Regions from separate parts of the Paenibacillus sp. lzh-N1 genome, predicted to be linked through region 2. Evidence: riboswitches for the same ligand, from Rfam matches in the RefSeq annotation. Region 2 holds a riboswitch; the other holds the start of a gene.
What was found. Region 2 has a riboswitch for FMN ahead of C0638_RS01580 (DMT family transporter). Riboswitches for the same ligand answer to the same signal wherever they lie in the genome.
Positions count from the first base shown of each region.

Region 1: linked by a shared signal. The riboswitch ahead of ribE (riboflavin synthase) and the one ahead of C0638_RS01580 (DMT family transporter) in region 2 are both predicted to bind FMN.

Region 1 covers NZ_CP025696.1:4,034,164-4,037,585, reverse strand. Annotated here, with positions in the region: gene ribH (6,7-dimethyl-8-ribityllumazine synthase) at 1-261, opposite strand, end outside; gene ribB (3,4-dihydroxy-2-butanone-4-phosphate synthase) at 292-975, opposite strand; gene ribE (riboflavin synthase) at 1,050-1,715, opposite strand; FMN riboswitch at 2,045-2,217, opposite strand; gene C0638_RS18215 (IDEAL domain-containing protein) at 2,286-2,753, opposite strand; gene C0638_RS18210 (thiamine pyrophosphate-dependent enzyme) at 2,974-3,422, opposite strand, start outside.
Region 2 covers NZ_CP025696.1:317,799-321,220, reverse strand. Annotated here, with positions in the region: gene C0638_RS01585 (methyl-accepting chemotaxis protein) at 1-1,074, opposite strand, end outside; gene C0638_RS01580 (DMT family transporter) at 1,318-2,265, opposite strand; FMN riboswitch at 2,436-2,580, opposite strand; gene C0638_RS01575 (ABC transporter permease) at 2,705-3,397, opposite strand; gene C0638_RS01570 (ABC transporter ATP-binding protein) at 3,390-3,422, opposite strand, start outside.

The DNA.
Region 1 (3,422 bases), 1.9 Mb from region 2:
AGTAGAGCCACGGATAACCGTGCCAAGCGTAATGACGGCATCATATTTTCCGCTTGCAGCCATTTTTTGTGCAATAAGTGAGATTTCAAATGCACCCGGCACCCATGCTACATCAATTTCATCTTCCTTTGCACCATGTCGTTGAAGTGCGTCAAGCGCACCACTTAACAGTTTGCTTGTAATAAACTCATTAAATCTGCCCACCACAATACCATACTTTAAACCACTTGATACAAGATTACCTTCCAGAAAACGTGCCATGCTTATCAACCTCTCTTTTTTTTGAATTTTTTACAATGACAAACGACGACGGTATTCAATTAAATGTTGAATGCTAATCAGCTTCAATTGATGTCGCTTGGCGATCACGGCCAAATCAGGCAAGCGGGCCATTGAGCCATCTTCCTTTATAATTTCGCAAATGACCCCGGCGGGATTAAAGCCGCTGAGTCGGGCCAGGTCGACAGCCGCTTCAGTATGACCGGCGCGTTGCAAGACCCCACCATCACGAGCAATTAGCGGGAACATGTGACCAGGTTTGCGGAAATCGCTGCCCGTGATTGCTTCGTCGGCTAAGGCGCGAACAGTCAAAGAGCGCTCGGCCGCTGAAATCCCCGTTGTTGTCTTCATATGATCTACCGATACCGTAAAGGCGGTACCGTGAAAATCTGTGTTTTGCTCTACCATAGGATGCAATTCCAATGCCTCGGCTCTGTGCTGTGTGATCGGCACGCAGACCAACCCGCGACCTTCTGTAATCATGAAGTTGATGACCTCAGGCGATGCTTTCTCAGCCAAAGCGATAAAGTCGCCTTCATTTTCCCGCTGTTCATCATCCACTACAATAACGACTTTGCCGTTCTTTAAATCCTCCAATGCTTCTTCGATGGAATCCAATCGAATCTCTTCGTCATGGTGCAACTCGCCCTGCTCCATGATATTTGTCGTCGCACTTGTTTGGATGCCTCTATCCATAACCCTCTCCTCCTTATGTCTTATGTCACGAATGCTCCTGAACCAAATTTTCTATCATTCTGTATCAGGCTGTATCAAGCAAAGCCGTGTTTCGCCAAATAGTCCAAACTAAGAGGAGCTTGATCTGCTCTCTCCATCGGTACTGAACCTCTGTAATGTAAAAGCTGCTCCACATATTTGCCCAATATGTCGCATTCAATATTCACAGTGTCTCCCTCACGTTTGGCTTGTAAGGCCGTTTCGGCTAAGGTATGGGGGATAATAGATACGGCAAAGCTATCTCTCGTCCGCTGCGCGACTGTGAGGCTGATACCATCAATTGTAATTGACCCTTTGAGGAGAACATATTTAAATAATGCTTGATCAGAAGGCTCAACTTCGAACACAACTGCATTCTGGTCTGATGTTACTCCGCGAATTGTACCCGTCCCGTCCACATGTCCCTGTACGATATGTCCTCCGAACCTTCCATTCGCCGCCATCGCTCGCTCTAGGTTGACTCGGCTACCGGATCTGAGTTCCCTTAGATTACTGCTGCGAAAAGTCTCTGGCATCACATCAACCTTAAAATCTTTAGTACCAATCTGTATTGCCGTCAGGCAAACACCATTTACCGAGACACTATCGCCGATTTTCAAATCGCCCAATACCACAGAACCCGAAATCCCCAGCACCATCGCTTCACCGCTTTTGGAAATACTTTGAATGCGACCCACTTCCTCGACCAATCCGGTAAACATGCTTTCACTCCTTTCCACTACATTTCAGTTTATCCCTAATTCATCTGCTGTAAGCGCAAACAACCCCCAGTCAGGATTCAATCCGTCATGGGGGTGATGAGAGTCACATATGTAGTATACAAGCGCAGTTCATGTATGTCTTAAAATGACATGAAATCATAGGTTTGCCAAAAGAAAGCATGATCGAAGATACAGCAATTACGCTCAGAACGTTATCAAAAAGAAAGCTAAAAAAAGCTATCGTCTGATGCTGTCCTACAACGAAATAAGCCGTACGTACTTTTAAGTATGCTAAAAATTGGCACATGCCACGTCATGCACATGCGCTTCGTATCCTTCTCCCATCCAGACTATACTGTCGGTCCCGGAATTACACCAGGTCCACCTTCTGCTGATTGTTCAGCATCCGGGTCACGGACTAAGCCATGCTGTGTTCGCAGAAGCGATTCACAAACATGCCATCACCGCCGGTGGGGAATTTCGCCCCGCCCCGAAGGATCTTGCTCTTATTTAATTGAATTAACATTAAACTTGTTACGTATATTAGCACCGACTTCAAAAAAAAGCAAGTTATCTAATAGAAGCTCCTGCTTTGGTTTTGACATACTGGCTGGAGAGTTCTTCAAACCAGGTTTTATCATTCATATGAAGTGCCAGATCAATCAGATCGGCCAGTTCGTCGACTCCAAGCTGTGTATCATGGTCAAAGGTAATAACGGCTGTAGCGACAGGTCCTCGCTCTCCCTCAGAGCATGCTTCATAATCCAGTCGTACATCCACATGCCCATCAATAAACTCGCATTTTAGAAAATAAATAATTTCACACATTAAAATAGGGCGCACTTGTGTTTCTAACACACAATCCATCACCTTGGCAGAATAATGCTGGTTCGTCAGCGTGAATTTGTGTTCTGTTGCCGCCAGCGATGCCCGTCCAAAATCATCCGTAAACTTGAGTTCCACTGGCGTGATGTTCATAACCTTGGGGATTTGCTTCTTTATAACTTCAATTATTTCAACTGTATTCAGCTTAATCATTACCTGCACCTCATTGCATCTTAAAATTCAGAAGAAAACTTTATAACATGCCTTCTATAGGCCTCCACTCCTATATCGGAAATCATTACCTGTTTTTTTATGCCTCAATCCATAAACGCAAAAAAAGATTCCTTGCGCAGCAAGCGCAAGGAATCTCAATCGAACTGGTGCCAAAACAGCGGCTAACAATGTTACACGATTATTATGCAAAAAAACAGAATTATAACTCCGAAATTTCATGTTTCTTTTTCAGGATAGTCCAGCGACGCTCAATCTCCTGCTCAAAGGTAGCCATCGTTGCTTCCTCTTTGAGAAGATGCTTCGTTTTACCCATTAATTTCAGCCATTCTGCGGCTGGAATCCGTTTTCCCTTGTCTTCCGGATTGTACGTAATCGTCGTACTTCCCTGCTCGATTTCGTACAAAGGAAAGAAGCAGGACTCGACTGCGGCGCCCACGATGCTAGTACCCAGTCTGTCTTCGGATTTCCAGTTGAGCGGACAGGCGCACAGAATTTTACCATATGCCGTACCCACGTTGTTGGCATACCATTGAGCCTTGGCGGCTTTGCGCAGCATATCCTGCGGATGACTTTCGGCTGCTGTAAAGGCATACGGGATGTTACAGGCGGCCATGATTTGCACGGTATCCTTATGATGCCCTTGCTTCC
Region 2 (3,422 bases):
AAAATTCTGTGCCAGCTCGCCGAACTCGTCCTTCCTAGACAGATTTACACGTTCGGTCAGATTTCCATCACGGACGATCCGTGTCCCTGCTTGCAGCTTCTTGAGAGGGATCAGGAATGAGCGGATCATTAGCACTATGATGATCGCAGCGGCCAGTATGGAAATAACAATTACAATCAGGCTTTGCCTCAGAATCGGTTGGGCTGCATCACTGTAATCCTCCAGATCCGATAATGCAACAATATTCCATCCAGTGAGAGGGTCCTTAAGTGTAAAGGCCAGCACATCCCGATTCATAAATTTAATTTGCGACACGGAAGGAGTATCATTTTCTCCGGTTGCCGCCACTTTGGGAAGTCCCTCCATAGTGTCAGCCGGTTTTTTGCCAGTCTTGTCAAAGGCTGTTCCAGCTCCAGATACAACTTTATGATCAGAATCAACAATGATGAGTCCTCCGCGTTCGCCTATCTTAACAGACTGCAGACTGTCCCCCATCTTGTCCAGATTCAAAGCCAATGCAACAGCCCCTTCACCGTTCTTCAGCGTTGCCGATACATTAACTACTAGGTTCCCTGTCGTAACGCTGGCAACTGGAACACCGACAAATATGTTGCCCTTATGTAGCATCGCATTTTTGTACCATTTTCTCTCCCTAGGATCATAATCAGCCTCCTTTTTTAGCGGAGAACGGATATATTCTCCTTTCGCATTGCCAAGGAGCGCGGCATCTAACTCAGGATGAGCTTTGACGATGTCATCCAATTTTTTCTGAAGGGCTTCTTGATCGGAACCAATGGAATCAGCTTGGATTTCACTGGTAAGGACGTCCACGTCCTTCATGATCGGGGATACATACTGATTGACATTGCTTTGGATCAGATACAGATTCGTGTATACGGAATTAGCCATTTGCTGACTGAGCTGTGTCGTAGCCCCCTGATAAGAAAAGTATCCAATAAGTAAGCTCGGAATCAATAACACAGCCAAAAAAGAAATGATTAATTTTGTCCTCATTAAATAAAACTGCTTGAGAAACCTGTTCCACCACGGAACTGTTTGTTTTTCTTTAGTCATGTTTTTTCTCCTCTGTGTCTGATGGTCACTACATTGTTTTATTCGACAGAAATCGACTAATTTTATAGATGTAATCTTAAAAAATGATGAATCAAGGCATGTTTTAGGTACATTTTTTTAAAAATAGTTCTTAAGGGCTAATCACGGTATGAATATGCATACATAAAAAGCCAAATCAGAGATGCAAAAGCACCTTCATGATTTGGCTTGAGGCTTGAGGTGAGTATAAAGCAAATGGATCTGTTAATTTTTTTGCTGACGAGAAATCATAAAGAGTGTAACCCAGATAAGCATAAAACCAGTTAATTGCGCTACGGTAACGATTTGTTGGAAAGCGATCCAGTTAATCACAACACCTACCATAGGAAAGCTCAATTCTGCCATCGTAGCATAAGAAGCTTTGGTTGTACTTAAGCCTTTGTAATACAGTAATAAGCTGAGAAGACCCGGAAGCAATGCCTGCAGCAGCAAGTTGATAATTACAGCTGCGCCCGCCCATGTACCTGTAGGCATATTCCACGGAGCATGCTCCACAGAGGTGAGAACAATGAGCAGAGGGAGCGCCACCATGAAGCGAAGGGAGGTTACCGTTTCATATTTCATCGAACGGAGCAAGTAGCTGCCCATAACGGTCGAACCGCCCCACAGAATCGCTGCACCCAGTGCAAGCAGACTACCAACTTGAACAAAATCATGAACATGTCCAAAGGGAAGCGACCAACCGAAGGTCAGAAGATACGTCCCGAACAGAGCGATGACAATTAATATTCCAAAATGACGCGGTAACATTTCCTTCAATATCACGCGGGCCAGAATAATAGCAACCAAAGGTTGAAGCTTCTGAAGTAAAAGTACGGCATTCAGATCACCGTTGCTGAGTGCCATGGTGAAAATCACACTGGCCAGTGCCGAGCCACCCCATGAGACAAACAAAATAGCGAAAACCTGACGAAATCGTATCGTTTTAAGCTCCTCGCGATGCTTCCACAGCATCGGCGTCAGAGCGATAAAGAGTAGCGCATGCTCCATCAGTACGATTTGTGTTGAGGTAAATGATTTTAACAAAATAATACGAAACAGCGGGTCTGCGCCCCACAAGGCCGCTCCAATCGCGACTAGCCAAAAACCGCTTTTCATGTGGGAGCTACGATCAAAATCCTTGGATGTTAGTACAGTTGATGATTGACTCATACTTATTTAGCTCCTTGCGAATACAGGACCGGTGGCACAAAAACCCCCGTCCATGGCGAAGGCCATGCAAGACGGGGGTTGATCAAATAAACTTGCCGTTTGATGCAAGTTAAATGAAGTCACTGCACAACCATAATGCAGTATTCATCGACTTTGCGGCATGTTCATATTTCGATCTTCTTCCATCCGGACTTTACCGTCGGCTTTGGCATCTCACCAAATCAGTCCGTATCTTGTTGCCAGATACAGAGTCGCGGGCTTAGCTCCATGAGCCATACCGCCGGTTGGGAATCTCACCCTACCCCGAAGATCCTTATTCCGTTTTTTAATTTCTCCTATAGGATATACCTGTTTTGGAATGAAGTCCAGTGAAAAATGTGTGTATATCAAGCAAGGATTTTCATCTTTTTATGAAAGCGTTCTATGTTTAATCCTTTTACTAGGCAATATCCTTATACTCAATGCGCCGAATTGCCGCATAAGCCACAAGCATTCCCAGCACAGAGAAGCTGATTTGCACGGGGGCAATGGAGCTAAGGGTAGCACCGTTATTATTGGAGAAAAGCAATGCTACAATCAGAATCGAGGTCACAATGGTCGTGGGTACAGAGTATCTTCGCATTCCCATATACAGCGGAACCAATCCCATAAAACTGGCGGCCACGGCATTGATTAGCGTGCGCGCTGATTGCTCGGCTAGTATGGAAAGAGTGAGCTTATCCGGTACAATTATGACAAACTGGTTGAGCAAATGGATCGCAGCCGTAATGATGATTTCCGAGATTACAATAGACAAGAATGTAAACAGCAGCACAATCAAGAGCTTGGCGATCATTAGCCTTTGACGATGAATCGGATACATGAACAAGATTGTAATCGATTTGGATTTAAATTCTCCTACGATAAAACGGCACAGTAGAACGGAGGCAAATACAATAAACGTTGCCCTCACCATATTGTCCATAAGATCGAGAAGCTGAGCGTACTGTGTAAATTCGGGTACTCCTTCATTTTGGCTGTCCAGTGCAATAGTACTGAGCAACCCTAGAATGCAAGCGTTGGCGATCAGCGCTGAACGGATATAACCCACCAGATGAAGCTTTTTCATCTCCAACTGTATCAATTTAAGCATTGTGATCCCCTCCATGTAACAGACG